DNA from 3 places in the Rahnella sp. WP5 genome. Region 3 is predicted to be linked to each of the others. Evidence: predicted binding sites of a transcription regulator. Region 3 holds the regulator's gene; each other region holds the start of a gene.
The links. The regulator PurR, encoded in region 3, represses purine synthesis genes. The targets are predictions, from matches to a motif close to CANGCAAACGTTTGCNTG.

Region 1 (11,005 bases), on a different contig from region 3:
AATACGCACCAGCACTTCGCCTTTTTGCGGCGGCATCAAATCCACTTCTTCGATGGACAGAGGTTGATTCGGGCCCCAGGCGACGGCCGCACGTGTTTTGATCATTTGCATTTTTTAGCTCCAGTCAGGTGTTTTTACTTATTCGGATTTTAAGTTAATAAGTCGGATGCAACGCCGGATCGTGTTCTGCGGCGAGCGGATGTTTCAGTAACGGGATCACCCCGTCATTCTGTTCGATGATCAGTTCTTTCAGCGCCCGGACATTCGGGCTGAACGCATCCCGGCGCCAGATAAGCCAGGTGGCGGTATCGGCGAATTCATCCGGCATTTCGTGAATTTCTACCCGCTCGTGGCCGGGCAATTGTTCCAGCACAGAACGCGGGATCATGGCGATACCCGCACCGCTGGCGACACAGGCCATCATGGAATGATAGGACTGAATCTCCAGGGTGTTAGCGACCGGCACATTCATGTGTTTGATCCAGCCCTGTAAACGCTGGCGGTAGGAACAACTGGGGCGGAATGCAAAAACGGTGTGGCCGCTGCGACCCGCAGGCACTTCCAGCGGTGACTCGCCCGGCGGGGTAATCACCACCATGCGTTCGCGAAAAGAAATACAGCCATTGATATCGTCAAAATCGATCGGACCATCAACCAGGGCTGCGGCGAGACGTCCGGCACGCACGCTGTCGATGATTTCTCCGGAAGTCGCCGTCACCAGCGACAGCGCCACTTGCGGAAACTTCTGATGATAAGCGGCGAGCAAAGAAGGCAGGCGTGTTGCCGCCGTGCTTTCCATCGACCCCAGCGCGAAATTCCCGGCCGGTTCACCGGCATGCATGATGCTCATCGCTTCGTCGCTCAGCGCCAGAATGCGCTCGGCATAGTTGAGGAAGTTATGGCCCATGGCGGACAGGCGGATGCGTTGCTTCTCGCGGATAAACAGATCGGTGCCCAGTTCGAGTTCGAGCTGACGCAGTCGGGTGGTCAGGTTCGACGGGACACGATGCAGTTGCTCTGCCGCACGCGCCAGCGAACCGGTTTCCGCTACGCAGCAAAACATCCGTAACTGAGTGAGATCCATGATGGGTTCCTGTGTTCTCTAATCGTAAACAAGTTGGTTTGTATTATTCAGTTTCCGTGATTGTATCCATAAGGCATCATAGCGACAACTTCCAATTAACTTTCTTTTAAGAAATCTGCTGTTTTCGGCGACAGGCTTTGAGTATGTTTACTCACTGTTTCTAATATGTTGCATTGCGGTTTCTTTTGACGGAGCGGTTATGGCTTTTCGTATTGCGCTGAGTGGTTTTCTGGCTTTTGTCGTCGCGATGGGTATCGGGCGTTTTGCCTTTACGCCGCAGGTTCCTTTAATGATAGCTGAACATCAGTTCAGCCTGACCGGCGCGGGGCTGGTCGCCGCGTTCAACTATCTCGGTTATCTGTGTGGCGCGTTTGATGGCATGCGTGCCAGCAAACATCTTGAACGCCGTTTGTGGCTGGGCGTGTGGGGCGGCGTGATCCTGACATTGCTGTCGGCGGTAATTTCCGGCGAAGTGCTGCACAGTATTGTGCGCTTCCTGATCGGCTGGACCAGCGGCTGGGCGATGGTCATGGTATCAGCGTGGTGTAACGAACGGCTGGCGCATTATGGCCGTCCGGCAATGAGTGCCGCGGTGTTTGCCGGGCCGGGCGCGGGGATTTTCCTCAGCGGCATGTTAGCGGTGGGTATTCACAGTTTGCAGCTCACCTCAGCGCAGGCCTGGTGTGTTTACGGCGTGCTGGCGCTGATTTTCGTGGCAATTATCACGCCGAATCTGCCGCGCAAAGGCGACCTGCACCGTTCGCACATGGCGACTGAGCCACTGGTGATGACGCCTGCGCTGAAGCGTCTGGTGTGGAGTTACAGTCTGGCGGGCTTTGGTTATATCCTGCCCGCGACGTTTTTATCTCAGATGGCGAGTGCACGTTTTCCTGACAGTCTGTTCGCGCAGTTTGTCTGGCCGGTGTTTGGCGGCGCTGCGGTTATCGGCATCATCATCGGTATTCTTACCCGCCATTGTCTGACTACGCATACCCGCCTGGCGCTGACACTATGGATCCAGGGGCTGGGGATTTTGTGCGCGGAAGTGGTGCCGGGCGTCAGTGGTCTGGTACTCGGCGCGTTACTGACCGGTGGTGGTTTCCTCAGCGTGGTGCAATTGGCCTTACAATACAGCCGCGAGCTTGCACCCAATCACAGCCGTTATATGGCCGGATTGCTGACGACCGGTTACGCCGTCGGCCAGTTATTCGGACCGGTTCTGTCGGCGATTTCTACCGCGCTGACCCATCGTCTGGAGCCTGCGCTGTATGTCGCGCTGGCCGGTTTCATTATTGCGGGTGCGCTGGTCTTCCGGCATAAACGATAAGTTGCAGCTATTTCATCCATCATGAAGCACATTCACTGGATTCTGAACCGGCTCTCTACTACAGTAAGCCACCTCATTTTAGCGTGATCTGCGTCAAAGTGATTACATCTGCCGGAGAAGAAAGAATGCCAATCCTGAGTAAAGAAGCCATTTTGGTTCACGAGGCCCTGTTAGCCCGTGGTCTGGAAACCCCTCTGCGTGAAGCTTTGCCGATCGACAATGAAACGCGCAAGCAGCGGATCCAGGAACATATGACCGGCATCATGCAGCTTCTCAATCTGGATCTTTCCGATGACAGTCTGGCGGAAACGCCGCACCGCATCGCCAAGATGTATGTGGATGAAATCTTCTCCGGACTTGATTACGCCAACTTCCCGAAAATCACCGTCATCGAAAATAAGATGAAAGTGGATGAAATGGTCACCGTGCGCGATATCACCCTGACCAGCACCTGCGAACACCATTTCGTGACCATCGACGGCAAAGCGACTGTGGCGTATATCCCGAAAGACACCGTAATCGGCCTGTCGAAAATCAACCGCATCGTGCAGTTCTTCTCACAGCGCCCGCAGGTTCAGGAGCGTCTGACCCAGCAGATACTGGTTGCCCTGCAAACTCTGCTCGGCACCACCAATGTCGCGGTTTCCATTGATGCGGTGCATTACTGCGTGAAAGCGCGCGGTGTGCGTGACGCGACCAGCGCAACGACGACGACTTCGCTCGGTGGTCTTTTCAAATCCAGCCAGAATACGCGTCAAGAATTTTTAAGAACCGTCCGCCATCCGTCGTAACTAAAGCCGCAGCGGTGTTCGCTGCGTTCGGAGACCCGAATCACTGACATCAGTCAGCTCATCGGGCTCTACGCACTGGCTGCCATGCTGCAACTTCATTTACTTGGATGGTAGCCACCCTGATTTTCTTCCCTTATTCTTAAATATCTCAATAATCTTCAAAAGGAATGTCAGGGTGCGCTCACGTATTGCCACGCTCGACTTTGCCCGTGGCCTCGCCATTTTTGGCATTCTCCTGCTCAATATCAGCGCCTTCGGTTTACCGAAAGCCGCTTACCTGAATCCGGCATTTGCCGGAACGCCTTCAGCTTCTGATACCTGGACCTGGGCGGTGCTCGACGCGCTGGCGCAAGGCAAATTCCTGATGATGTTCGCCATGCTGTTTGGCGGCGGTCTGTTTTTATTGCTGCCGCGCGGCAAACACTGGATCCAGGCCCGGCTGTCGATTTTATTACTGTGCGGTTTTCTTCATGCCACCCTGATGTGGGACGGTGATATTTTGCTGTCATACGGGCTGATTGGTCTGGTGTGCTGGAGGATGGTGCGGGAAGGGCGCAGCAGTCAGTCGCTGATTTCAACGGGCATCATTTTGTATCTGATCGGTGTGGCGGTGCTGGCGATGCTGGGGTTTATTACCTCGCCAAAGCCCGGTAGTTTCTGGCTTCCGGGACCGGCAGAAATTCAGTATGAACAATACTGGCGGCTGAAAGGGGGTTGGGAAGCTATCCGCAACCGGCTCGATTTACTGTCGTCCAGTTTGCTGGCGATTGGCGCGCAATACGGCTGGGAACTGGCGGGCGCCATGCTTATTGGCTCCGGCCTGATGCGCAGCGGATGGCTGAAAGGTGCGTTTCGCGTCTCGCATTACCGCAAGGTCGCCGCCGTACTGTTACCGCTTTCATTGCTGATTCAGATCCCGGCGATTTATCTGCAATACCGTACCGGCTGGGACTACCGCTGGAGCGGTTTTCTGTTGCAGGTGCCGCGTGAAATTGGCTCGCTGATGCAGGCGGTGAGCTATCTGGCGCTGTGTTACGGCTTCTGGCCGCTGATTTCCCGCTGGCGCGTCACGCACTGGATTTCGCAGACTGGCCGTATGGCACTGACCAATTACCTGTTACAGACGCTCATCTGCATCACCTTCTTCAATGTTTTCGGCTTCTATCAGCACTTCGACCGCCTGCAACTGGTCGCACTGGTGCCGCTGGTCTGGGCGTGCAATGTGCTGGTGACATTGCTGTGGTTGCGTCATTTCCGCCAGGGGCCGGTGGAGTGGCTCTGGCGTCAACTGACGGCGAAAGCAGCGGGTGAAGAACTAAAAGCTGCCTGAACCTGACGTTGATATATCATCCTAAATGATGGATTTGGGATGAAGGTTGCATATTTGTATGTAAACGTTTTCTTTCCTGTGACGAGATTCACGCAGGCGTTTTCGCAAAATGTTTAGGATAGCGGTCGTGCCTCTCCGATGACCACTACACTAAAAAAGGAAACGCCATGCGCACTTCACCTCGCTTCTCTTTGTCTGGTTTCTTTACCTCCTGGGTCAAAAATTTCCGTATTCCTCCGTACCATTCCCTGACTGATCACGGAGCGACGCATGGTCACAATTCGTGATGTCGCCCGGCTGGCGGGGGTTTCTGTCGCCACCGTGTCACGTGTTCTGAACAATCCGTCTATTGCCAGCAAAGAAGCGCGCGAGCAGGTGTTACAGGCTGTCGCCACGCTGGGATACCGGCCCAATGCCAATGCGCAGGCACTGGCGACGCAAAGCAGCGATACCATCGGCGTGGTGGTGATGGATGTTTCAGACCCGTTCTTTGGCGCGCTGGTGAAAGCCGTTGATACCGTCGCGCAGCAGCATCAGAAATACGTCCTGATAGGCAACAGCTATCATATTGCTGAAAAAGAAAGGTATGCCATTGAAGTTCTGATTCGTCAGCGCTGTAACGCACTCATTGTGCATTCCAAGGCGCTGGGGGATGACGAGCTTTCGCGATTTATGGATCAGGTGTCGGGCATGGTGCTGATTAACCGTGTCATTCCGGGCTACGAGCACCGCTGTGTCTGGCTTAACAACGTCAGTGGCGCGGAAATGGCGACGCGTTTGTTGCTGTCTCAGGGGCACCAGCGCATTGGTTACATCGGTTCAAGTCATGGCATCGAAGACGATTTGCAGCGCTACCAGGGCTATTCGCAGGCAATGACGCAGGCACATCAGAGCGGAGATGCGCCCCCTGCCGCATGGCGGGCGCAAAGTTCGCCGGATCTGCAGGGCGGGGAAGCGGCAATGGTGGAACTGCTCGGGCGTAATCTGCACCTCAGCGCGGTGTTTGCCTACAACGATTCGATGGCTGCGGGGGCGATGGCCGTGTTGAAAGAAAACGGAATTAACATTCCCGATGACTTTTCGCTGATCGGTTTTGATGACATTCCGATTGCCCGCTATACCAGCCCGAAAATGACCACCGTGCGTTATCCGATCGTTTCCATGGCGACGCTTGCCACTGAACTGGCTTTAAAAGGTGCGGCAGAACAGTTAGCTACGGGCGTTTCGCATTGCTTCATGCCTACGCTGGTCAGACGCCACTCGGTAGCTCCCTGGCAAAATGTGGCACCCGTCACTTATTGATCAAATAACGCGATGTAACCGTTTTCAATCTGTGAGAACTTTCACAGTTTATTAACATCGGGCGCATTATGATTCATTCGTTTTCAATATGATTCAATTTGGGTCCGGTTTGCCGGACTTGTTTCACAGCGAGTCAGGACGTTATAAGTCAAGGATGGCAGGCACCCACAATCGTGACGTGGAGCTGTACTGCTCCCGCAGGGATTTCCGGTGCCAAATTCTGTAACACCCTACATAACCGGAGATACAAATGAATAAGAAGGTCTTCACCCTGGCGACTCTGGCTGCAAGCATGATGTTTGGTTTTGCCGCACATGCTGCTGATACTAAAATCGGTGTCACCATCTACAAATATGACGACAACTTCATGTCCGAAGTTCGTAAAGCCATTGAGAAAGATGCGAAAGCCACTCCAGATGTGCAACTGCTGATGAATGACTCGCAAAACAGCCAGTCTACCCAGAACGACCAGGTTGACGTTATGCTGGCGAAGGGTGTTAAAGCGTTGGCCATTAACCTGGTTGACCCGGCTGCTGCCCCGGTCATCATTGAAAAAGCCCGCGGTGCTGGCATTCCTGTCGTTTTCTATAACAAAGAACCTTCCCGTAAAGATTTAGACAGCTACGACAAAGCCTATTATGTCGGGACTGATTCTAAAGAATCTGGCGTGATCCAGGGTGAGCTGATTGCTAAACACTGGAAAGCTAACCCGGCCTGGGATCTGAACAAAGACGGCGTGATCCAATACGTGCTGATCAAAGGCGAGCCGGGCCATCCGGATGCTGAAGCGCGTACTAAGTACGTCATCAGCACCCTGAATGGTAAAGAAGGCCTGAAAACTCAACAACTGCAGCTTGATACCGCCATGTGGGATACCGCACAGGCGAAAGACAAGATGGATGCGTGGTTGTCCGGTCCTAACGCTAACAAAATCGAAGTGGTTATCGCCAACAACGATGCGATGGCAATGGGTGCTGTAGAAGCGCTGAAATCCCATAACAAAACCAGCATTCCGGTATTTGGTGTGGATGCCCTGTCAGAAGCGCTGGCACTGGTGAAATCTGGCGCAATGGCCGGTACCGTGTTGAACGATGCAAACAATCAGGCGAAAGCCACGTTTGATCTGGCGAGAAATCTGGCTGACGGTAAACCAGCGGCCGAAGGGACTAACTGGAAAATCGAAAACAAAGTCGTGCGTATTCCTTACGTCGCTGTGGATAAAGACAACCTGTCTTCCTTCGTGAAATAAGAATGCAGCGGCAGCAGTAAAGACAGACAGCAATAAAAAACAAAGCTAAGCAGTGGCAAAAATAATTGCGGTTAAGCCGTAAATAAAGACTAAGTATGATTAGACGTTAATGCTTATCTGACAGGACGTCATGTCGCTCTGCGTGTGGTGCGTATACCGGCCATACGCAGGGCTGACATCAGGTATTAATACACCCGTTTATTTTTATCTTTAGCCAGGTATAACTATGGCCGATAATACGTTATCTGACACAACATCAAAACCGGACGAATTCCTTCTGGAAATGAGTGGTATCAATAAATCATTTCCTGGCGTCAGGGCGTTAGATAATGTGAATTTAAAAGTGCGTCCTCATTCTATTCACGCCCTGATGGGTGAAAATGGCGCCGGTAAATCCACATTATTAAAATGCCTTTTCGGGATATACAGCAAAGATTCCGGTACCATTCTTTTTCAGGGACAGGAAGTTAATTTTAAAAGCTCGAAAGAAGCGCTGGAACAGGGCGTGTCGATGGTCCATCAGGAATTAAACTTGGTGTTGCAACGTACGGTCATGGACAACATGTGGCTGGGACGTTATCCGACCAAAGGACTATTTGTCGATCAGGACAAAATGTACAAAGACACCAAGGCGATTTTCGACGAACTGGACATTGATATCGACCCGCGCGACAAGGTCGGTAAGTTGTCCGTTTCGCAGATGCAGATGATCGAAATCGCTAAGGCGTTTTCCTACAATGCAAAAATCGTCATTATGGACGAACCGACGTCCTCGCTGACGGAAAAGGAAGTGAACCATCTGTTCACCATCATCCGTAAGCTGAAAGATCGTGGCTGCGGCATTGTGTATATCTCGCATAAGATGGAAGAAATCTTCCAGCTGTGCGATGAGATAACCATTCTGCGCGACGGTCAGTGGATTATTACTCAGCCGCTGGAAGGCCTGGACATGGATAAAATCATTTCCATGATGGTCGGCCGCTCACTGAGCCAGCGTTTCCCTGACCGCCAGAACGTACCGGGTGAAGTTATCCTCGAAGTCCGTAATCTGACCTCGCTGCGCCAGCCTTCCATTCGTGATATTTCCTTTGATTTACACAAAGGGGAAATCCTCGGAATTGCCGGTTTAGTCGGTGCAAAACGTACAGATATCGTCGAGACGTTATTTGGTATCCGCGAGAAAGTCGCCGGAACCATTAAATTACACGGCAAAAAAATTAATAATCACAGTGCCAATGAAGCCATTAACCATGGTTTTGCACTGGTGACGGAAGAACGTCGTTCCACCGGTATTTATGCATATCTGGACATCGGCTTTAACTCGCTGATTTCTAATATTCGTCAATATAAAAATAGAGCCGGTTTACTCGACACTGCCCGGATGAAAAGCGATACCCAATGGGTTATCGATTCCATGCGGGTGAAAACGCCGGGACATAAAACCAGCATTGGTTCATTGTCGGGCGGTAATCAGCAAAAAGTTATTATCGGGCGCTGGTTATTAACCAACCCTGAGATATTAATGCTGGACGAACCGACGCGCGGCATTGATGTTGGCGCTAAGTTTGAAATTTACCAGTTAATCACCGAGTTGGCGAAAAAAGAGAAGGGGATCATTATTATCTCCTCTGAAATGCCGGAGTTGCTGGGTATTACTGACAGAATATTGGTTATGAGTAATGGACAGGTTGCGGGTATTGTTGAAACTAAAAATACCTCGCAGAACGAAATATTACGCCTGGCTTCCTTGCATCTCTAATTTTTAAGGGTTCTTATTATGAAAGCATTAAATAAGAAAAGTGTGCTCACTTATTTAAAAGAGGGCGGGATTTATGTGGTCCTGCTGGTCTTACTGGCCATTATTATCATCCAGGATCCGAGCTTCCTCAGTCTCGTCAACTTAAGTAACATTCTGACTCAGTCATCCGTGCGCGTTATTATCGCTCTGGGCGTGGCAGGGCTTATCGTCACCCAGGGTACTGACCTGTCAGCCGGGCGTCAGGTCGGGTTAGCAGCGGTTGTTGCGGCCACCATGTTGCAGGCGATGGACAACGTCAACAAAGTTTTCCCGAATCTGGAAGTGGTGCCCATTCCGCTGGTTATTCTGACCGTGTGTATTGTTGGTGCATTAATTGGTTTGCTGAACGGTATTATTATCGCTTACCTGAACGTAACGCCGTTTATTACCACGCTGGGCACAATGATTATCGTCTACGGGATTAACTCCCTGTATTACGATTATGTTGGTTCTTCACCGGTGGCAGGCTTTGACCCGGGCTTCTCCCAGTTTGCACAAGGCTTTATCCATTTAGGTGGTCTGAAGCTTTCCTACATTACGTTCTACGCGCTGATTGCGATCGCCTTTGTCTGGGTGTTGTGGAACAAAACCCGCTTCGGTAAAAACATCTTTGCTATCGGTGGTAACCCGGAAGCCGCGAAAGTTTCCGGCGTTAACGTCCCGTTAAACCTGATTATGATTTATGCATTGTCTGGTGTGTTCTATGCGTTCGGCGGTTTACTGGAAGCAGGGCGTATCGGCAGTGCGACCAACAACCTCGGCTTTATGTATGAACTCGATGCCATCGCAGCCTGTGTGGTCGGCGGCGTGTCATTCGCCGGTGGTGTGGGTTCTGTGGCAGGGGTGGTGACAGGGGTGCTGATTTTCACCGTCATCAACTACGGCCTGACCTACATCGGCGTGAACCCTTACTGGCAGTACATTATCAAGGGCAGCATCATCATCTTCGCGGTGGCGCTGGACTCTTTGAAATACGCCAAGAAGAAATAAGTTTTCGGGCAGTAAAAACAAAAGGCCGCATACGCGGCCTTTTTGCTGTCGTAAATTCGGCACCGACTGCTCCCTCCCCTGCGAAGGTGAGGCACTAAAGGCCAAACCCTTTCACAGGGGAGGAGCAGTCCGGCGATCACTGCTGGAATGGATTTCTGCCTACCGGTTTCGGTGGTTCAGGTTGCGGTGCCGGTGCGGCATCCTCGGTTTCAGCCTGAGCGGCGTCATTGGCTTCCTGCTCCGCTTTGACTCTGGCCGCTTCGTCTGCGGCTGCTTTTTCCGCAGCAGCTTTATCCGCTGCTGCCTTATCTGCCGCGGCTTTGGCGATAGCGGCTTTCTTCTCGGCTTCAAGTTGCTGTTGTAATGCCAGCAGTTGTTCCGGTGTTACCGCCGGGTAGCCCTGGGCATCGTCCGGAATGGTGTGTACCGCAGGAATAGGGATCAGCGGGCCAAGGAAGCGGGGTTCGCGTTTAAGCAGATACAAATCCGTCAGCGCGCCGAGGCGGGCGAAGATCTCGCGGCTGCGCACGCTGAGCATATTTTTTGGCGATGGTACGGCGAAACATTGTGCCTGAATGCCCATGTGCAGCGCGATAAACAGCGCGCGTTCGCAGTGGAAACGCTGGGTGATAATGATGAAATCGTTAGTGTCGAAGACTTTGCGGGTACGCACGATGGAGTCGAGCGTACGGAATCCGGCGTAGTCGAGCACGATATCGCTGGCGGGAATACCGGCGGCAATCAGGTCGCGGCGCATGGTGCTCGGCTCGTTATAACTTTGCTGTGCATTGTCACCGCTCAGCAGCAGATATTTTACCTTGCCGCTGTTGTAGGCATTAATCGCGCCCTGAATCCGGTACAGGTAATACTGATTAATGACGCCGGTGCGGTAATACTTCGCTGTTCCGAGCACCACGCCGACCTGACGGTGCGGCAGGGTTTGTACTTCGTCATAAATGTAGGGCTGGGTACGTAAGCTTATCCACTGATCAAGCCCAATAGCGACAGCCAGCATCAGAATAATGATGCCGAAAACGCCAGCTATAAGTCGCTTAATCATAGGTATCCCTGTTATGACCGGATGGAAATCGGATCCAAGGCTACTTTACCTGTTCGGGGTTCGCAATACGTTGG
Region 2 (11,005 bases), on a different contig from region 3:
GCCGTCCATCATCTGGTCAGCACGATCACCGCCCGGTTACCCGAAACCTGTCACGCCAGCGCCTTATTGCGTGCCTGTTTCCCCGGTGGCTCCATTACCGGTGCGCCCAAAGTGCGTGCCATGGAAATTATCGAAGAACTTGAACCGCAACGGCGCAACGGCTATTGCGGCAGCATTGCATATCTGAGTTGCTGCGGCACGATGGACAGCAATATCACCATCCGCACATTGCTCACCGCACAGGGCAAAATTTACTGCTGGGCGGGTGGCGGGATCGTCGCTGACAGTCAGGAACAGGCGGAATATCAGGAAACTTTTGATAAGATTGCCCGTATTCTGCCTGAATTAGGAGAAATACAGCCGTGACGCTGCTGGAACAACACGCGCCCTTACAGACGTTTTCACCTGCTGTGGAAGATTTCATCCTGCGTTTTCAATTGCAGCAGCCGCGCCTGCCTGCTGCGGCGTTGCGCGGAACCCGCCACGCCGCTGTGTTGATCCCGATTATCTGCCGTCCGGAACCGACCCTTTTACTGACGCGCCGCTCCGATCAGTTGCGTAAACACGCCGGCCAGGTCGCCTTTCCCGGTGGTGCAGCAGATGCTTCCGATGCCTCAATTATTGCCACCGCATTACGCGAAGCGCATGAAGAGGTCGCGATCCCCCCTGAACAGGTTCATATATTAGGCACACTGTCGCCGCAGGACAGCAGCAGCGGTTTTCAGGTCACGCCGGTTATCGGGCTGTTGCCTGTTGATGTACCACTGCATCCCGCGGAAGATGAAGTCGCCGAGTTGTTTGAAATGCCGCTGCGGGAAGCCTTTGATCTCGCTCGTTATCACCCTCTGGATATTCACCGCAGAGGCACTCACCACCGGGTTTATCTGTCCTGGTATCAGCAACAATTTGTCTGGGGGCTGACGGCGGGAATCATCCGTCAGTTGGCCCGGCAGGTTGAAGTCTGAGCTCAGTGATTACATTACGATCACACTTTTGCATCAAATAAGTTTATTTCATGCGAAAAATGAAACTTTTGCCTCTCAGCCCTTTTAAACTATAAGTCTATCCATAAGAACAAGAGACCCGTCCATAAGGGCTGTCTCTGGTGTTGGTTCATTTATGGAAGCCAGGGATCCCGTTCCCTGCCGCAATCTATTACAGGAGTATTCGACGTGATTAGCGTTTTCGACATGTTCAAGGTCGGGATTGGCCCTTCCAGTTCCCATACTTTGGGCCCGATGAAAGCAGGCAAACAGTTCGCTGATGACCTGCTGGAAAAGGGCATGATGCCTGCCGTTACGCGTGTCGCCGTGGACGTTTTTGGTTCTTTGTCTCTGACAGGTAAAGGCCACCACACAGATATCGCCATTATTTTAGGTCTGGCGGGCAATCAGCCAGATACCGTCGACATCGACGGCATTCCGCATTTTATCCGCGACGTTGAGCAACGTGAGCGTCTGCCGCTGGGCGGAACCCAGCATGAAGTCGATTTCCCACGTGATACCGGTATGGTGTTCCGCGGGGAGAATTTACCGCGTCACGAAAACGCCATGCAAATTCACGCTTTTGCTGGCGACAAGATGATTTACAGCAAAACCTATTACTCGGTCGGCGGCGGCTTTATCGTTGATGACGAGCATTTCGGTCAGCCTGTGCTGGATGAAGTGATGGTGCCGTACAGCTTTAATTCGGCCAGTGAAATGCTGGCAAAATGTAAGGAAACCGGGCTGTCATTATCCGGTCTGGTGATGAAAAACGAGCTGGCGCAACACAGTAAGCAGGACATCGAGCAGTATTTCGAGAAGATCTGGCACACCATGCAGGCCTGTATCGATCGCGGCCTGAATACCGAAGGCGTTCTGCCTGGCCCGTTGCGGGTGCCGCGTCGTGCTTCTGCCCTGCGCCGGATGCTTGTGTCTAACGACAAACTTTCCAGTGACCCGATGAACGTGATCGACTGGGTGAATATGTTTGCCCTCGCGGTTAACGAAGAAAATGCGGCGGGCGGACGTGTCGTGACGGCGCCCACCAACGGCGCATGCGGCATTGTGCCTGCGGTGCTGGCGTATTATGACCAGTTCATTCAGTCGGTCAGCCCGGACATTTATCTGCGTTATTTCCTGAGTTCCGGTGCTATCGGTATTCTGTATAAAATGAATGCGTCGATTTCAGGCGCTGAAGTGGGCTGTCAGGGTGAAGTTGGCGTAGCCTGTTCAATGGCGGCGGCAGGCTTGACGGAATTGCTGGGCGGCAGCCCGGAACAGGTATGCGTTGCGGCCGAAATTGGCATGGAACACAATCTGGGATTAACCTGTGACCCTGTTGCCGGACAAGTTCAGGTACCGTGCATCGAACGTAATGCCATCGCGTCAGTGAAAGCCATTAATGCCGCCCGTATGGCATTACGCCGTACCAGTGAGCCGAGAGTTTCACTGGATAAAGTCATTGAGACAATGTACGAAACCGGTAAAGATATGAATTCCAAATATCGGGAAACCTCGCGTGGCGGTCTGGCGATTAAGGTTCAGTGCGACTGATCCGGTCGAAAAGATGACCTCTTCCTGCGGTATTTTCAGGTTGTATTAATTTCAACCAATTTACCGCAGGAAATACCACCTGGCCGGTAGCCGGCAGCAATAAAACCTTCGCTAACAGCAACCTGTTGTATTATCAATACATAATGGTAGTGAGACTTGCATTATACCCTGCAGGTGCGGCATGCTGATTTCCCTGTCCGGGTCCCCCTTATTACGTCTGCGTAAATGTCGGAAATGGACAGGAAAAACCTCAGTGACACTGTCACCTGTATGTTTTTTTTCGATTTGAACAGAGAAATATAGGGAGTTTGCCGCTACTCAAACTGAGCGCCCGACGATTTACAGCTACTCTCTATAAAAACGAAATGGCTGTTACGCATCGGTAACCCTTTAAAATAATAATTTTGAGCCTGCCTTTAACTCGGGATAAAAGGATTAGAACGATGCTGTTCTCCCAGACCGGACTCGCGAAGTATCGCTACTATCGCATTGCGCTCGCCAGTGCAATGGGGATATGTACGCTGCTTCTGACGCTGGGCATTCGTATCTACGAACAAGCCCAGGTTATCGCCGAAGATCAAAAACGGGTGGCTGTTCACACCGTTGAAAAACTGGAAAAATTGCTTGAACCCGCTTCTCCGGCCGGCAAAATTATTCCTTTCGACCAGACACTCGCCTGTAAGGCACAGCAACCTCTGTTGCAGCAAACCGTCGCCCGCATGCAAACATTACGTTCAATCAGTCTCGTCAGCAACGGCACCATTGTTTGTTCAAGCCTGGTGGGCACGCTGGATCTGAATTTCAATCAAACCTTGCCTTCCTTCGCACAGGGTAAAACCCAACTTGAGCTGCGCGCTTCGAAATGGAGCCGTGTCGATACACCGACGCTGGTTTTATGGCATCCGACCACACCGGATAATCTTAACGGTGAACTGTTTGTCTATAACATCGGGATCTTGTCGAATTTCCTGCTCGAGCCCCAGCCGCCTTATGCCAGCCACATCGTTCTCAACGTCGGACAACAAAATCTCGAATACGGCAAAAATTCAATCATCAACACCAGTGCCCTGCCGCGCCCCCCTTTGCTGAGCGCCCGATCGGAAAAATATGATTTTGCGGTCTCTATTTATGGTGAAGAAGCCAGCACACTGGCCTGGGAGGAGCTGTTTTCACATCTGCCGTTGTCGGTTCTGATCAGCCTGCTGACAGCAACAGCCATATATCTGTTCTCCGGCAGTCGCATCAGTCTGGCTTATCCAATCAGCCACGGCATTTCCCACCGCGAGTTTAAAGTTTATTGTCAGCCCATTATTAACAGTACGGATGGCCGTTGTATTGGCGTGGAAACACTGATGCGCTGGAAAAACCGCCGGCAGGAATGGGTTTCGCCCGATGTGTTTATTCCTCTGGCAGAACAGCACGGTTTAATCATTGCGCTGACACGCTATCTCATTCAGACAGTCGCTGAAAATCTGTCCGTATTTCCGGCAACGCCGGGTTTTTACGTCAGTATTAATGTTGCAGCACAACACTTTAATAATATGGAAATTGTTGATGACATCCGAAAGCTGTGGCTTCCGGCGCAGCCGTCAGTTTCTCTCATGCTGGAGCTGACGGAACGGACGCGGTTACAGGAGTTACGTGCTGCTGAGATTTCACAGTTGAAAGAAATGGGTATTCTGCTGGCCATTGATGATTTCGGGACGGGTCACAGTTCCCTGAGCTATCTCAAAACCCTTAATCCCGATGTGCTGAAAATCGATCAGGCGTTTACGGCCTCCATTGGCACCGATGCGATTAACGCCACCGTCACGGATACCATCATCACACTGGCGCAGCGTCTCAATCTAAAGCTGATTGCTGAAGGGGTGGAAACCCGTGAGCAGGTAGATTATCTGCGCGAACGCAGGGTCGATTCATTGCAGGGCTATTACTTTGCCCGCCCGATGCCTATAGAAGTATTCCCGATCTGGCTGGAACGTTATAAAAAAACTACGCAAAACATGGAATTGCAGGATAATACAGATCCGGTCTGAAGGTGGGAGCCCGTTTTCCCCGACCATAAAAAACGGCGACCTGAGTCGCCGTTTTACATCCCGAAATAAAGCCCCGTTACTGGTCTTCATCCCATTTGTCTTCTGATTTCAGCCGCGTAATACGCACGCGTTCGATACGGTATTCCGACACGTCAAGAATTTCAAAGTGCAGCGACGCCATTTCGATCACTTCACCCACGACCGGCATTTGTCCTGATTTCGACAGCAGCAGCCCGGCAAGAGAAGCAAAATCGTCGTCGGCATTCACCAGCGTTTTGACGTCCAGAATTTGCTGCAACAGATGCAAATCGGTTCCGCCTTTAGCAATCCAGCTATCACCGTCAGTCACGACGTCCGGCGTTTCATCTTCGTCCGGGAATTCACCCGCGATGGCCTCCAGCACATCCAGCGGCGTCACCAGCCCCTGAATCACACCAAACTCATTGCTGACCATCACCAGACGACCTTTGGCTTTACGCAGAACGGCTAACAAGTTGATGACGTCCATGGTTTCCGGCACCACAATCGGCGGCGTTTTTTCCGCGAACGCGACAATGCTTTCACCGTTTTCCAGCGCCACCAGCAGATCTTTGGCACGCACCACACCGATAACATCATCCAGTGAATAACGGCAAATCGGGAACAGGCTGTGCGGCGTATCGAGAAGCTGACTGCGGATTTCGTCCGGTGACTTTTCACAGTCTACCCAGGAAATCTCGGTGCGTGGCGTCATGATGCTGCGCAGGGAGCGTGACGCCAGCGTCAGCACGCCGGTGATCATGTGACGTTCTTCTTCCGCAAAGGTTTCACCGGCTGGCAATACATCGCCGGCGGGCTCATCTTCATGCTCATTCTGGCGTTTCCCGCCCATCAGTCGCTGAATAGCTTCCGCTGTACGTTCACGCATCGGACGGCTGGACTGGCTTTTCAGGAAGTTGCGGCGCGCAATCTGGTTGAACAATTCAATCAGGATAGAGAAACCAATCGCGGCGTACAGGTAACCTTTCGGAATGTGGAAACCGAAGCCTTCAGCAATCAGACTCAGACCAATCATTAGCAGGAAGCTGAGGCATAGCACCACGACGGTCGGATGGTTGTTTACGAAACGGGTCAGCGATTTCGATGCCAGCAGCATCACGCCCATGGCGATAATCACTGCAGTCATCATGACGGCCAGGTTATTCACCATACCGACGGCGGTTATCACCGCGTCCAGCGAGAAGACCGCGTCCAGCACAACAATCTGCGCCACTACAGCCCAGAAGCTGGCATAGCCGCGATTCGTTGCTCCATGCTCGTCATGCCCTTCCAGCCGCTCATGCAGCTCGGTGGTGGCTTTGAATAGCAGGAATATCCCCCCGACTAACAAAATCAGATCACGGCCGGAGAAACTGAACTGCGCAATACTGAACAGCGGCGTGGTTAGTTTCACCATCCACGAAATCAGTGAAAGCAAACCTAAACGCATGATCAGCGCCAGCGAGAGGCCGATGATACGGGCTTTATCACGCTGCTTCGGCGGCAGTTTATCAGCAAGAATGGCAATAAAAACAAGGTTGTCGATACCCAGAACAATTTCAAGCACGACAAGCGTCAGCAAACCGACCCAAATTGAAGGGTCCATCAAAAATTCCATGTCAGACTCCGCAATGAGTTAAAGAAAAAAGACGCACAAAAACACCACACCCCAGGCTGTCAGATGACCGTCCGGAAGTATTGACTGCAGAAATAGCAGATGAAAGCGGTTTCAGTGCGGCTGAAATCAGGCCCATCGGGGCAGATTTGCCGGTAAGAATGAGGTGAAAAAGCGAAGAATAGTGACGTCGGTGACAGTCCATAGGGAGGGCTGAGGCCCGGTACTCCTGTTCAATTATTCGGAAAATCACTTTATCAGGAATGATTATTTGAAGAAAGAGTGATCTTTTACCTTCAGCATCAGTTTGTAACATCTATGCTGTTTTAATGTGCGATGTGAAACCGTATTCACAATACGTCGTTCAATAACGGACAGTCGTCACAAAAATTATTTTTTCGCACACTAAAATAAATCACGTCGCACAACCCGTTGAGGTTCTGCCATTTATAGTTTTGCAGTCTTATCAGAAATTAAGGACAGTCAGGACGCACGGAATGCCCCGTCCGCCTCAGGAATAAAAACGGGCGGATATCATCAGCACCATTACTTATGTGCATAACTCTTTCCCAGAGTTAACAGAGGAGGTAGCGAGTGAGTATTGCTATTATCATCGGCACGCACGGGTCAGCAGCTGAGCAATTGCTGAAAACAGCGGAAATGATTTTAGGTGAACAGGATAATGTCGCCTTTATTGATTTCGTTCCCGGCGAAAACGCCGAAACCCTGATCGAAAAGTACACGGCTAAGTTGGGTGGTTTAGACACCAGCAGCGGCGTCCTTTTCCTGGTCGACACCTGGGGTGGCAGCCCGTTCAATGCCGCCAGCCGTATTGTTGTCGATAAGGAAAATTACGAAGTTGTCACCGGTGTTAACATCCCGATGCTGGCAGAGACTTTCATGGCACGTGATGACAATCCTGCTTTCGCAGAACTGGTTGCCATTGCAGTGGAGACGGGTCGTATCGGCGTAAAAGCGCTGAAAACCCCTGAACCTGCCGCTCAAGCCCCTGCCGCCGCCCCTGCGCCAAAAGCAGCCGCCCCGGCGAAACCTGCCGGTCCGAACGACCATATGAAGATCGGCCTTGCCCGAATCGATGACCGTTTGATCCATGGCCAGGTAGCGACCCGCTGGACCAAAGAAACCAACGTGACACGCATTATTGTTGTCAGCGACGAAGTGGCTGCCGATACCGTGCGTAAAACGTTGCTGACTCAGGTTGCTCCTCCTGGTGTTACCGCACACGTTGTTGACGTTGCGAAAGCCATTCGTGTCTGGGATAACCCAAAATACGCGGGCGATCGCGTCATGTTCCTGTTCACTAACCCGACAGATGTTCTGCGTCTGGTTGAAGGTGGCGTGACCATTACCTCCGTTAATATCGGTGGTATGGCTTTCCGCCAGGGCAAAACTCAGGTGAATAACGCCGTGTCTGTCGATGAAAAAGATATCGAAGCATTCAGGAAACTGAATGAAAAAGGTATCGAACTTGAAGTGCGTAAAGTCTCTACTGACTCACGCCTCAAGATGATGGATCTCATTAATAAAATGAATTAATAAGCGCACCGTTGTTGGCAGATTCCCTCAACGTTATCTGTCTGGTGTGCCTGTTTATACTCAGCGTCCTTTGGTCATAGGAGAAGTGCAATGGAGATCACCACACTACAAATTGTGCTGATATTTATTGTCGCATGTATTGCCGGGATGGGTTCGATCCTGGATGAATTTCAGTTTCACCGTCCGTTAGTCGCCTGTACTTTGATCGGTTTTGTTCTTGGTGATGTAAAAACCGGGATCATCATCGGGGGTACTCTGGAAATGATCGCGCTTGGCTGGATGAACATCGGTGCTGCCGTTGCGCCGGATGCTGCCCTCGCCTCTATCATTTCTACCATTCTGGTTATCGCAGGCGGTCAGTCTGTCGGTGCTGGTATCGCACTGGCGATCCCGCTGGCAGCAGCAGGTCAGGTATTAACCATCATCGTTCGTACCATCACCGTCGCCTTCCAGCACGCAGCGGATAAAGCGGCTGAAAAAGGGAATCTGAGCGCGATTAGCTGGATCCACGTTTCAGCGTTGATCCTGCAGGCAATGCGTATTGCCATCCCTGCTGTGATTGTTGCTGTGTCTGTGGGTACTGCTATTGTTCATGACTTACTGGCTTCAATCCCTGAAGTGGTTACCAACGGTCTGAACATCGCCGGTGGTATGATCGTCGTCGTGGGTTACGCCATGGTCATCAACATGATGCGTGCTGGCTATCTGATGCCGTTCTTCTACCTCGGTTTCGTTACTGCTGCATTCACCAACTTCAACCTGGTTGCACTGGGTGTGATTGGTGTGGTGATGGCTGTTCTTTACATCCAGTTGAGCCCGAAATACAACAAGTCTGCGCAAGCGGCGGCTGCACCGGGTGTTAACGATCTCGACAACGAATTGGATTAAGGGTGAAGGACATGGTTGATCAAACTGCAGTTAAAAAACTCACGGCCAGCGATATTCGCGGTGTGTTTATACGCTCCAACCTTTTCCAGGGGTCATGGAACTTCGAACGTATGCAGGCTCTGGGCTTCTGCTTCTGTATGGTGCCTGCAATCCGTCGTCTCTACCCTGAAAATAACGACGATCGCAAAGCGGCTATCAAACGCCACCTGGAATTCTTTAATACCCATCCTTACGTTGCGGCTCCGGTTCTGGGTGTGACGCTGGCGATGGAAGAACAGCGTGCCAATGGCGCACCTATCGACGACGCAGCCATCAACGGCCTGAAAGTCGGTCTGATGGGGCCTCTGGCCGGTGTGGGTGACCCGATCTTCTGGGGTACTGTGCGTCCGGTGTTTGCTGCATTGGGTGCGGGTATTGCGATGACCGGCAGCTTGCTGGGTCCGTTGCTGTTCTTTGTTCTGTTTAACCTCGTACGCCTGCTGACCCGCTACTACGGCGTGTCTTATGGCTACAAAAAAGGTGTCGATATCGTTAACGATATGGGCGGCGGCTTCCTGCAAAAACTGACCGAGGGGGCGTCAATTCTCGGCCTCTTTGTCATGGGGGCCCTGGTTAACAAGTGGACACACGTTAACATTCCGCTAGTCGTGTCGAAAATCACCGACCAGACGGGCCATACCACCGTCACGACTGTCCAGACTATTCTGGACCAGCTGATGCCGGGTCTGGTGCCATTACTGCTGACCTTCGGTTGTATGTGGCTATTGCGGAAGAAAGTGAATGCGTTGTGGATCATCGTTGGCTTCTTCGCCATCGGTATCTTCGGTTACTGGATTGGCCTGCTAGGTCTCTGATAACCTTCAAAGCCGGGGAAATCTTTCCCCGGCTTTTTTGTTTCTGCTATTTATCTCTTTGTCATTTTTACTTTGCTTTGCCTGATGGCTGTTAGCTGGAGTTTTCATGTCTGTAACCGATATCGTCCTCGCCCTTTTCACTCTCCTGTTGCTTGCCTACGCCATCTATGACGAATTCATCATGGGTACACGCAAGGGTAAAACTCGCCTGCGGGTCAACCTGCGCCGCCGTAACAGACTCGATTCGATTATCTTTATCGGTCTTCTGGCTATTCTTCTTTATAATAATATCCATGCGAATGGCACCGTTATTACCAATTATTTACTGATCGGCCTCGGGCTGATTGCTTTCTATCTCTCTTTTATCCGCTGGCCAAAAATGCTCTTCAAAGAGGAGGGTTTTTATTTCGCCAACACTTTCATCACCTACGATCGGATCCGCAGTATGAATCTTTCTGAAGACGGTATCCTGGTATTTGAATTAGAACAGAAAAAGTTATTAATTCGCGTAAACGAACTGGATGACCTTGAAAGAATATATAAAATTATGGTTAATAATCAATAGCTTGAATTTAGACCATGAGTTATCAGTTATAGCATGGTGCATATTTCCCAGGATTTAAGTTAACCTTACAGATAACAATGTTGATAAATACCTTGTCAATAATATTGTTATTCCCCAACATACGGCATTATTTAAAACCCCATTTTATTTGGTGTTGTCCCGAATAAAAATAGTGTGGTAAGGTTGCGCCGTCATTTGGGGGCTATTCTCGTGAACTTATCCGCTACGCTTATTCTTGCATTTGGCATGTCCATGGACGCCTTCGCCGCATCAATTGGCAAAGGCGCCAGCCTTCATCGTCCTTGCTTTCGCGAGGCCGTCCGCACGGGTTTTATTTTCGGTGTCATAGAAGCCATAACGCCACTGATTGGCTGGTATATGGGCTTATTTGCCAGCCAGTACATCATGCAGTGGAGCCAGTGGGTCGCGTTTACCCTGCTGTTTATTCTGGGCGCACGCATGATCATCGAAGGGCTAAAAAATAAGCCGGAAGATAACCTGACAACGGCAACCCGTCACGGGTTCTGGATCCTGGCTGCAACGGCTATCGGCACCAGCCTTGATGCTCTGGCGATCGGCGTCGGTTTAGCTTTTCTTGAAGTGAACATCATCCTTACCGCGCTGCTCATCGGTATGGCGACCATGGTGATGTCAACGCTCGGGATAATGGTCGGGCGTTTTATCGGCCCGCTGTTAGGCAAATGGGCCGAAGTTTTAGGAGGTGCGGTTCTGATCGGAATTGGGTCGAGCATCCTGCTGGAGCATCTGGGTTATTTACGCTGACGCACGCTGATGTATCCTGATGAGGAAGTCTGTCTCGCATTCAAAGGCTGTCTCGGCCTTTAAGTTGGCCATCACTTCTTCTGTCGCCCGCCATGCAAATGGCGTCATCTGCAATAAATCAAACGCCTGTTCTCCGGAAAGCATCATGTCAT
Region 3 (11,005 bases):
GGCTTAGTCTATTACGCCTACAAAGATTTGATCCGTATTAAGATGCCACGCACAGCGAATGAAATGTATCACCTGCGCGATGCGGCTCCGGTTAAACGCGGCGAACTTGAAAGCGGTGATCTGGTGTTCTTCAGAATCAATAACCGCGGCGCAGCAGACCATGTTGGTGTTTACGTGGGGAACGGCAAGTTTATTCAGTCTCCAAGAACGGGCGAAGACATTAAAATCACCTCTCTCGGCGACGATTACTGGCAAGATCATTATGTGGGTGCACGCCGGGTAATGACGCCGAAAACGATCCGATAATAAACAATTCGTTAAGTCTGAAGTTTCGCTAATCAGCCATTGAATAGCATTTAACGAAGAGTTTCTGCAGGGAAGAGTATCGGCGGTAACGGCCACTGCGTAAAATTGAAAAGGGCGATTCCTGTAACAGGAATCGCCCTTTTTTATCGCGGTTCACTTACTGAATCAGTTCATCACCGCAGTGAAGCTGAAAGCGATAATCATAAGCAAAGCGCATACCGTGGTGATCAACGATAATTTCAGGTTGCTGTCCATCAAACCCCCTTTCGGATCAAATTGTGGCATTTTTTAAGCCACACTAATTGTGTGCCAACGCATTTTCGCATAATTAACATTTAAAATCTTGTGCTGAATGACAATGTATCCCTGAGAATTTTACTTCCACTTTCCTGCATTATAAGAGAAAATTGTCGGTTAACACGCCTGTGTGCCGGTTGATTTCACCCGAGAGTATTTCACGCCTCATTCTGAAGAATCCACCCAACGATTTCACTGCCCTTTTAGAAGCCAGCAGTGAGATCCACGCAAGCAAACGATTAACATAATGCTAACGTGCTGAAACACGTGAGTTCAGGAGTCATTGTTTACATGGCAACGATTAAAGATGTCGCAAAGCGCGCTGGCGTTTCCACTACAACCGTGTCGCACGTCATCAATAAAACACGTTTCGTCGCCGAAGAAACCAAAGAAGCGGTTCTCCTTGCAATCAAAGAGTTACATTACTCGCCGAGTGCTGTAGCCCGCAGTCTGAAGGTCAATAACACCAAAACGATCGGTCTGCTTGCCACCTCCAGCGAAGCGCCCTATTTTGCCGAAGTGATTGAAGCCGTAGAAAACAGCTGCTTCTCCAAAGGCTATACGCTGATTTTGTGTAACTCGCATAATAATCTGGAAAAACAACAAGCCTACCTGCAAATGCTGGCGCAAAAACGCGTCGATGGCTTGCTGGTGATGTGCGCGGAATATCCTGATGAGTTGCTCAATATGCTCGAGGAGCACCGTTCGATCCCAATGGTGGTCATGGACTGGGGCGAAGCGCGTAAGAACTTCACCGACAGCATTATTGATAATGCTTTCGAAGGGGGTTACATGGCCGGGCGTTATCTGATTGAACGCGGTCATCGTGATATTGGGGTGATCCCGGGCCAACTGGCACGTAATACCGGCGGTGGCCGCTTCCAGGGTTTTGTGAAAGCACTGACTGAAGCCAATATTCCGCTGCGTGACGAATGGGTAGTTCAGGGCGATTTCGAGCCAGAATCGGGCTATCAGGCGATGCATAAAATTCTGATGCAGAAGCACCGCCCGACTGCCGTATTCTGTGGTGGCGATGTGATGGCAATGGGCGCAATCTGTGCCGCAGACGAACTGGGCCTGCGCGTTCCTCAGGATATTTCCGTGATCGGTTACGACAATGTGCGTAACGCCCGCTACTTCTCCCCCGCGCTGACAACCGTGCATCAGCCGAAAGAACGTCTGGGTGAAATGGCCTTTACCATGTTGCTGGACAGAATTGTCAGTAAGCGTGAAGAGTCTCAGACCATTGAGGTGCATCCGAAACTGGTCGAACGCCGTTCCGTAGCCGATGGTCCGTACCGCGATTACCGCCGTTAACAGATATCGAACGCCTGCAGATGCAGGCGTTTTTTTTCTAATCGCGCAGCCATTCCTGATTCATGGTTTCTGTATCGCCCATATATTCCAGCAACCAGGCCAGCGAGGGTGACGGATTGCTTTGATCCCATGTCAGGCAACACGGGCTGTCGGGAAACGTATTTTCCAGCGTCAGCACCTGCAACTTTTTCTGTTCTATCCACGGCGTGACGCGATGAACCGGCATCATACCCACGCATAAGCCCTCGGTCAGGCATTCCAGCGCGCAGGTCCAGTCTGGCACGACCAGCCGCCGCTGGTTATCCAGCGTCCATGTATCCCGCTTAGGCAATGTCCGGGAGGTGTCTTCCAGACAGAGTGCAGGATAAGGCCGCAACTCATCATCATTCAGCGCGCCGGATAACTGCGCAAGCGGATGTTGCGGGCTGACGACGCAATGCCAGTCCATAAATCCCATGTCACGAAAACTGAAGCCCCCGCCAACCGGTATCGCGCGTGTAGCACCGATCGCCACGTCTGCCCGCCCGTCAACCAGCGCATCCCAGACACCATTAAACACTTCTGAGTGAATAATGAGTTCGGTGTCCGCAAAATGGCGGTAGAAATCGAGCACCAGACGCCGTGTCCGTGCGGGTTTTACAATCCGGTCAACCGCCACACGTAATTCGCCGCGCCAGCCGTTCGCCACCTGCTGACACTGCCGGCGCGTGGCTATCATTTTTTTTGTCAGAATCCGCGCTTCATCGACAAAAACCTTTCCCGCAGGCGTCAGTACCACGTCACGATGGCGACGTTCAAACAACGGCACGGCCAGCCACTGCTCAAGCTGACGGACGGTATAGCTGATAGCAGAAGGCACGCGGTGCAAATCTTGCGCTGCCGCACTAAAACTACCCGTTCTTGCCACGGCATCTACCACTTCAAGGGCGTATTCTGACCACATAATTCAGCCTTCAATATTTTTGATAGCAGAGTGCAAATATTAGCGTTTCACAAGCCTGTTATCAAAGCGTTAAACTCCGCCTCCGGTATGTAATCTGCATCACATCATCTGCAATAAATAAATTAACGAGACGATAATGAAACCCTCCTTTGGATTTATGCTCTATCTCGCGGGACTGAGCATGCTGGGCTTTTTAGCCACTGATATGTATCTGCCTGCGTTCAGCGCCATGCAAACCAGTCTGATGACCAGCCCCGGGATGATCAGCGCAAGTCTGAGCATTTTTCTCGGCGGATTTGCTCTCGGTCAGTTGTTATGGGGGCCGTTGTCAGACAGGATCGGCCGTAAACCGGTATTGCTTCTTGGTCTGACACTGTTTGCGGTCGGTTGTCTGGGCGTTATCTGGGTTGAGAATGTACGCGCCCTTCTGGCCCTGCGCTTCTTACAGGCGATGGGCGTTTGTGCCGCCGCAGTCACCTGGCAGGCAATCGTTGTTGACCGTTTCTCTGCCGATGTGGCAAAAAAAACCTTCGCCAGCATTATGCCGTTAGTGGCTCTTTCTCCGGCACTGGCACCATTACTTGGTGCGTGGGTACTCAATCATTTTGACTGGGAAGCCATTTTTGCTCTGCTGACCGCAGTCGCCGTCGTCCTGGTGCTGACGACGCTGACTCTGCGTGAGAATAAACCTGCAAAACAAGCGAAGGCTGATAAAACAGGGTTTGCGACGTTACTGAAATCGCCTGTTTACAGCGGGAATGTCATGATTTATGCCGCCTGTTCAGCCGGATTCTTTGCGTGGTTAACGGGTTCACCGTTTATCCTGAGCGACATGGGTTATTCACCCGGTGCCATCGGGCTGAGCTATGTCCCGCAGACTATTGCTTTCCTGCTTGGTGGTTTTGGTTGCCGTGTTGTGATCAGCAAGCTGGACGGTAATAAAATTCTGCCATGGTTACTGGCGGGTTACGGCGTCAGTATGGTGACTTTGTTCTGTGTTGCCATGTTCACGGATGCCGGGCTGATTAGCCTGCTGCTCCCTTTCTGTCTGATGGCTTTGGTGAATGGTGCAACCTACCCAATTGTTGTCGCAAATGCATTAATGCCGTTTCCTGCTAATACAGGCAAGGCGGCAGCATTGCAAAATACGCTGCAGCTCGGGCTGTGCTTCCTTGCCAGCTTGCTGGTTTCCGCATTTATTGTGCATCCGCTCATGGCGACAGTCACGATCATGCTGTCTACACTATTGTTGGTAGTTTTGGGCCGCTGGCTCTCTTTGCAGCATGAAAGCCCGCAAGACAATGGACAGGAATCAGAGCAGGAAGCTCAGACAAGGCATGCTAATTAATAGTGATAATACCCTGATGTAACAGTCACTTAACGGGCATTTTCATTCATCACGATTAACTATTGAGAATGCCTGCCAGCGAGCCTATACTCAACAAAACCAAATAAAATAGCACTTTTACAAAACTTTTATCACATACTTAAGCCAGACGCGCGGACAGTGTCACACTTATTTTTTTGTACTTTTTCAAGGATGATTTTCCTGCACGTCTTACGGCGCGCAGGCGTTCTTCTTAATTTCCTCTGTTGGTGTCGAATATCGGGCGAGGCGCTAGTCGTCTGTTCTCATAAAGACCTGCAAAAATAGCCTTTGCTTTTCCCGGCAGGTTAATAAGTCAGAAGAGAAAGTGATGGAGAAGCTATGAGTTCATCGTGTATAGAAGATCAAAGCATTCAGGACAATCAGTGGTACCGGATCGCCAGTGAAATGCTGGCGATGGCAGATATTCAGGTAAACGGTAATCGTCCTTTCGACCTTAAAGTAAAAAACACTGACTTCTTTAAGCGTGTTTTACAGGAAGGTTCTCTGGGCCTCGGTGAAAGTTATATGGACGGTTGGTGGGAATGCGACCGTCTGGATATCTTTTTCCAGCGCGTTATTCGTGCCGGTTTGGAAAGTAAACTCCCCCACCATTTTAAAGATACTTTACGTGTCGCCGCAGCACGCCTGACCAATCTGCAATCCCGCAAACGGGCGTGGATTGTTGGCAAAGAGCATTATGATCTGGGCAACGATTTATTTACTCTGATGCTCGACCCGTACATGCAATATTCCTGCGGCTACTGGAAAGAGGCCACTACGCTTGAAGAAGCACAGGAAGCAAAACTCAAAATGATCTGTGACAAGCTGCAATTAAAACCGGGACAGCGCTTGCTGGATATCGGTTGCGGCTGGGGTGGATTATCAGAGTTTGCGGCAAGAAATTATGGCGTGAGCGTTGTGGGTGTCACGATTTCTGCTGAACAACAAAAACTGGCTCAAAAACGCTGTGAAGGGCTGGATGTCACAATCCTGCTGCAGGATTACCGTGACCTTAATGATCAGTTTGACCGCATTGTTTCTGTCGGGATGTTTGAACATGTGGGTCCGAAGAATTATCAGACCTATTTTAATGTCGCCAAACGCAATATCAAACCTGACGGCATTTTCCTGCTGCACACCATCGGTTCTAATAAAACAGACCTTAATGTCGATCCGTGGATTGATAAATACATCTTCCCCAACGGTTGCCTGCCGTCGGTTCAACAAATTGCACAAACCAGTGAGTCATTATTTGTAATGGAAGACTGGCACAATATCGGCGCTGATTATGACCGCACGCTGATGGCGTGGAATGAACGCTTCCAGAAACACTGGCCGGAACTGGCGGAAAAATACGGTGAACGTTTCCACCGCATGTTCACCTACTACCTGAATGCCTGCGCTGGTGCTTTCCGCGCCCGGGACATTCAGTTGTGGCAAGTCGTCTTTAGCCCACAAGGCGTTGATGGCGGAATGCGCGTACCACGCTGATAGTTGTATGCGTTAGCTAATAAAAAACCGGACACTGAATGTCCGGTTTTTTTATGTCAATAAAGGGTCTGAGATAACTTATTCGGCTTTATCAATCATCGCCTGTGCCGTAGCGATCGCCGCTTCACGACTGGCTAATACGCGTTCGACCGTATCGACAATCGCCTGAGTTTGCGGATCGATTTCGATATTAATTTTGTCGCCCAGACGTTTCATGCCCAGCGTCGTGCGTTGCAAGGTTTCCGGAATTAAATGGACACAGAAACGGGTGCGGGTCACTTCACCGATGGTGAGACTAATACCGTCGATACCGATATAACCTTTATGTAATACATATTTCATCAAATCTTCATGCGGCATACGGAACCAGATCTGACGGTTATTTTCTGACGTCAGGATTTTTGCCACTTCCGCCGTACAAATAATATGACCAGACATTAAATGTCCGCCAATTTCATCATTAAAACGCGCTGCACGTTCCAGATTAACTGAGTCGCCCTCTTTCAGTTCGCCCAGATTTGTCAGGCGCAGGGTTTCTTTCATCAGATCAAAACTCACCAGGTCGCCGTTCACTTCAGTCACCGTCAGGCAGCAACCGTTATGTGACACCGATGCGCCGAGTTGCAGGTTATCCAGCATATCTTCAGGTAAACGAACAACATGGGTACGGAAATTGGGTTTCTCGTCGATCGATACGACCGTGCCGGTTCCCTGTACAATTCCGGTAAACATAGCCTTTTCCTCAATGTTTGAATCTGTTGTATTAAAACGTCACTCCGTTCAGTTTGCCGCAGAATTAATTGAAAGCCAAATCTCTGCAAGAAGAAATAGCACCGTCTGCTTCAATTCCATTATTTAACCAACTATTAACAGCTTTGTTTGCTTAAAAATACCGACAATGTACAATCTTCGGACTATTACTCTCTGTTTAATGCCATCTGTTGTGGCGTTTTTTATTCAATATAATCAAGAAAAAAGGTGTATCTGTGCAGAAGTACCTTGCAGAAGCGCGGGTTTTGTTAGCGCTTGCCATCCCGGTCATCCTTGCGCAAATAGCCCAGACATCCATGGGCGTTGTGGACACAATAATGGCGGGATCGGTCAGTGCCACGGACATGGCTGCCGTCGCTGTCGGCACCTCAATCTGGTTGCCGGCGATTTTATTCGGACACGGTTTACTCTTGTCACTGACACCAACCATCGCGCATTTAAATGGAGCCGGGCGTCGCGATAAAATTGGTCATCAGGTTCAGCAAGAATTCTGGCTGGCGTCGGGGGTTTCGGTGCTGATCATCGCGGTGCTGTCACAGTGCGACCATATTCTTAGCCTGATGCATAATATTGATCCCGAACTGAAAGCAAAAGCCGTCGGCTATCTGCATGCCATTATGTGGGGCGCTCCGGGCTATTTATTCTTCCAGGTGCTGCGTGACCAGTGTGAAGGTTTGTCAAAAACCAAGCCAGGCATGGTGTTCGGCTTTATCGGTCTGCTGGTGAACATTCCTGTGAATTACATTTTTATTTACGGAAAGTTCGGTGCGCCCGCGCTCGGTGGCGTCGGCTGTGGTGTCGCCACGGGGACCGTATATTGGGTCATGTTCTTCATCATGCGGATTTACGTACGTCGCAATCGTGCCCTGCGCGATACTCAGCCGCATTCGCGGTTTGCGAAACCCGACTGGCCGACATTGCGCCGTCTGATCCAGCTCGGTATGCCAATCGCACTGGCATTATTTTTCGAAGTGACACTGTTTGCGATCGTTGCCCTGCTCGTCTCCCCACTTGGGATCGTGGCTGTCGCCAGTCACCAGATTGCGCTCAACGTCGGTTCCCTGATGTTCGTCATTCCGCTGTCTTTAGGTGTCGCCGCCACGATTCGTGTGGGTTCGCGGCTGGGTGAATCGTCGGTTGAAGGCGCGAAGATTGCGGCTTATACCAGTATAGGAACGGGAATTATGATGGCCTGTTGCACCAGTCTGACGGCCATCATTTTCCGCGAGCACATTGCCTCCCTTTATAATGACAGCCCGGAAGTCGTCACTCTGGCTTCCCATCTTCTGATTTTTGCTGCGCTGTTTCAGATTTCAGATGCGATTCAGGTTATCGGTAGCGGCATTTTGCGGGGTTATAAAGACACACGTTCCATCTTCTATATTACGTTTGTCGCTTACTGGGTGCTGGGCCTGCCGGTAGGGTACGCTCTCGGACTGACCGATATTCTGGTTCCGCAGATGGGCCCCAGCGGTTTCTGGTGCGGATTTATTCTGGGGCTGACCTTCGCAGCGCTGATGATGACATTGCGGATGCGCTGGTTACAGAAGCAACCGTCTTACACCATTTTGCAAAAAGCGGGCCGTTAATCCCCCCGGCTTCATCCGCGTGCTGTGAATATCTGTTCCGGCGCGCGGATTTTTCAGCCATTGCGCTGGCTGTTATGTCTAAAAAAACAACGCAATGCACATAAGCTCGGCAGTCACGCACAATATGACAGGAAAATGTCTTTTTTCCCTTGCCAGTATTCAGAGAGGTCGTTAATATTCGTCCCCGTCGCCAACACTGGCTGATGAAAAAGAAAAACGATGCGTCCGTAGCTCAGTTGGTTAGAGCACCACCTTGACATGGTGGGGGTCGGTGGTTCGAGTCCACTCGGACGCACCATCTTTCTTAGCAGTACCGTTGCATATTGTGCGTCCGTAGCTCAGTTGGTTAGAGCACCACCTTGACATGGTGGGGGTCGGTGGTTCGAGTCCACTCGGACGCACCAAAGCAACTTTCTGAACTCTCCCTTGTGCATCAAACTCCCTGGAACGACCTGAACCTCTCTGCTGGCTTTTATTTTCCCTGAGAAATTTACGTTAAGTCATCCGTTTGTATTTTTTAAGATTATTTCCCGTATGTATCATTTTTGACACTTGCGTGAACAAACCGTTATCACTTCTGCTTTCACCCCTGCCCGCATTGGATAATTTCAAAACAACGTTCCGAAATCTGCCCTAAGCTTGCGCCGCATCACGTTTTTTATTTGGTTTCCCAACCTGTTCCCCTCTATAATACGCATCGTCTCTTCGATTGAATGGTTTCAGCCCCTTGATCTGTCGATATCGCACTTACAAAAGCATCACCACTCCAGTAGCGATGATAAATCGCACAAATCGCTATGCTTTGGCTGAACTTACTACACCATTCCTTGCACAGTCTTCTACGCTTAGTAATGATTTGCTTCAATCAGGCACCACCTCAATTCCGCGCGGGCAGCGATGCTGTCAGGCAAACACTTTTCCAATCCATCACAACTTGTAGATAAAATCGTCATGAAAAAGACCAAAATTGTTTGTACCATCGGACCGAAAACTGAATCCGAAGAAATGCTGACCAAGCTGCTTGATGCAGGCATGAACGTTATGCGTCTGAACTTCTCTCACGGTGATTATGAAGAGCACGGTCAGCGCATTCAAAATATCCGCAACGTGATGGCGAAGACCGGTCACAAAGCGGCAATTCTGCTGGACACCAAAGGTCCTGAAATCCGCACCATGAAACTGGAAGGCGGCAAAGACGCTTCTCTGGTTGCGGGTCAGACTTACACTTTCACCACGGATCAAAGCGTTATCGGTAACACCGAACGTGTTGCGGTTACCTATCAGGGTTTTGCTGCTGACTTGAAAATCGGCAACACCATTCTGGTCGATGACGGCCTGATTGGTATGGAAGTGACCAACGTCACCGAAACCGACGTGACCTGTAAAGTGCTGAACAACGGCGACCTGGGCGAAAACAAAGGCGTTAACCTGCCAGGTGTTTCTATCGCACTGCCAGCGCTGGCTGAAAAAGACAAACGTGACCTGATCTTCGGTTGCGAGCAAGGCGTTGACTTCGTCGCGGCTTCTTTCATCCGTAAACGTTCTGACGTTCTGGAAATCCGTGAACACCTGAAAGCACACGGTGGCGAACACATCCAGATCATCTCCAAAATCGAAAACCAGGAAGGCCTGAATAACTTCGACGAAATCCTCGAAGCGTCAGACGGCATCATGGTTGCCCGTGGTGACCTGGGTGTTGAAATTCCGGTTGAAGAAGTTATCTTCGCGCAGAAGATGATGATTGAGAAATGTAACCGTGCACGCAAAGTGGTTATTACCGCTACGCAAATGCTCGATTCCATGATCAAAAACCCACGCCCTACCCGTGCAGAAGCTGGCGACGTAGCTAACGCCATCATCGACGGTACCGACGCAGTGATGCTGTCTGGTGAAAGTGCGAAAGGTAAATACCCGCTGGAAGCTGTAACAATCATGGCTACCATCTGTGACCGTACTGACCGCGTAATGCAAAGCCGTATTGATGGCCAGAACGAAAATCGCAAGCTGCGTATCACAGAAGCGGTTTGTCGTGGTGCTGTTGAAACTGCAGAGAAACTGGACGCGCCACTGATCGTCGTTGCCACCAGCGGCGGTAAATCAGCAAAAGCCGTGCGTAAATACTTCCCGCATGCGACTATCCTTGCCCTGACCACTAATGAAATCACCGCACGTCAGTTGATCCTGACCAAAGGTGTGGTGACGCAACTGGTGAAAGAGATTGCTTCTACTGACGACTTCTACCGTATCGGTAAAGAAGCGGCGATTGAAAGCGGTCTGGCACAGAAAGGTGATATCGTAGTGATGGTTTCTGGCGCACTGGTACAGAGCGGTACAACCAATACTTCATCGGTGCATGTTGTTTAATTAAAAACGTGACCAAGAGCATTAATGAACGCCGCGAAATGTGGCGTTTATTTATTCAAAAAGTATCTTCTTTCATAAAAAGTGCTAAATGCAGTAGCTGCAAAATTGGGATAAGTCCCATGGAATACGGCTGTTTTCGCTGCAATTTTTAACTTTTTCGTAAAAAAAGATGTTTCTTTGAGCGAACGATCAAAATATAGCGTCTACCGGCAAAAAATTATTCTCATTAGAAAATAGTTTGTGTAATACTTGTAACGCTACATGGAGATTAACTTAATCTAGAGGGTTTTATAATGAATCGCACTAAACTGGTACTGGGCGCTGTAATCCTGGCTTCAACTATGCTGGCTGGTTGTTCAAGCAATGCTAAAATCGACCAACTGTCTTCAGACGTTTCTACTCTGAACTCTAAAGTTGACCAACTGAGCAACGACGTGAACGCAATCCGTTCTGACGTTCAAGCAGCTAAAGACGATGCAGCTCGCGCTAACCAACGTCTGGATAACCAAGCTCACGCTTACAAGAAGTAATATTTACTTCTCTAGTTCAATGGCGCAC

Region 1: a site for PurR is predicted at 4,622-4,639, ahead of galS (HTH-type transcriptional regulator GalS). Genes of this name have one in related genera too.
Region 2: a site for PurR is predicted at 1,128-1,145, ahead of EX31_RS24715 (L-serine ammonia-lyase). Genes of this name have one in related genera too.

The regions. Positions count from the first base shown of each region.
Region 1 is NZ_KN050720.1:312,982-323,986, reverse strand. It holds gene EX31_RS18715 (S-(hydroxymethyl)glutathione dehydrogenase/class III alcohol dehydrogenase) at 1-111, opposite strand, end outside; gene EX31_RS18710 (putrescine utilization regulator PtrR) at 155-1,084, opposite strand; gene EX31_RS18705 (YbfB/YjiJ family MFS transporter) at 1,284-2,411, shown strand; gene folE (GTP cyclohydrolase I FolE) at 2,537-3,202, shown strand; gene yeiB (DUF418 domain-containing protein YeiB) at 3,378-4,532, shown strand; gene galS (HTH-type transcriptional regulator GalS) at 4,803-5,834, shown strand; gene mglB (galactose/glucose ABC transporter substrate-binding protein MglB) at 6,085-7,083, shown strand; gene mglA (galactose/methyl galactoside ABC transporter ATP-binding protein MglA) at 7,310-8,842, shown strand; gene mglC (galactose/methyl galactoside ABC transporter permease MglC) at 8,861-9,871, shown strand; gene sanA (outer membrane permeability protein SanA) at 10,008-10,931, opposite strand.
Region 2 is NZ_KN050721.1:704,241-715,245, reverse strand. It holds gene pabB (aminodeoxychorismate synthase component 1) at 1-366, shown strand, start outside; gene EX31_RS24720 (CoA pyrophosphatase) at 363-965, shown strand; gene EX31_RS24715 (L-serine ammonia-lyase) at 1,173-2,537, shown strand; gene EX31_RS24710 (EAL domain-containing protein) at 2,981-4,573, shown strand; gene EX31_RS24705 (TerC family protein) at 4,650-6,209, opposite strand; gene manX (PTS mannose transporter subunit IIAB) at 6,801-7,763, shown strand; gene EX31_RS24695 (PTS mannose/fructose/sorbose transporter subunit IIC) at 7,854-8,651, shown strand; gene EX31_RS24690 (PTS mannose transporter subunit IID) at 8,663-9,505, shown strand; gene EX31_RS24685 (DUF986 family protein) at 9,612-10,070, shown strand; gene mntP (manganese efflux pump MntP) at 10,281-10,853, shown strand; gene rlmA (23S rRNA (guanine(745)-N(1))-methyltransferase) at 10,845-11,005, opposite strand, start outside.
Region 3 is NZ_JQJR01000014.1:23,927-34,931, forward strand. It holds gene EX31_RS13825 (C40 family peptidase) at 1-306, shown strand, start outside; gene EX31_RS26555 (cytochrome bd-I oxidase subunit CydH) at 472-591, opposite strand; gene purR (HTH-type transcriptional repressor PurR) at 895-1,920, shown strand; gene punR (DNA-binding transcriptional activator PunR) at 1,958-2,863, opposite strand; gene punC (purine nucleoside transporter PunC) at 3,000-4,211, shown strand; gene cfa (cyclopropane fatty acyl phospholipid synthase) at 4,572-5,723, shown strand; gene EX31_RS13850 (riboflavin synthase) at 5,802-6,455, opposite strand; gene EX31_RS13855 (MATE family efflux transporter) at 6,710-8,083, shown strand; tRNA gene EX31_RS13860 (tRNA-Val) at 8,305-8,381, shown strand; tRNA gene EX31_RS13865 (tRNA-Val) at 8,411-8,487, shown strand; gene pykF (pyruvate kinase PykF) at 9,035-10,447, shown strand; gene EX31_RS13875 (major outer membrane lipoprotein) at 10,741-10,977, shown strand.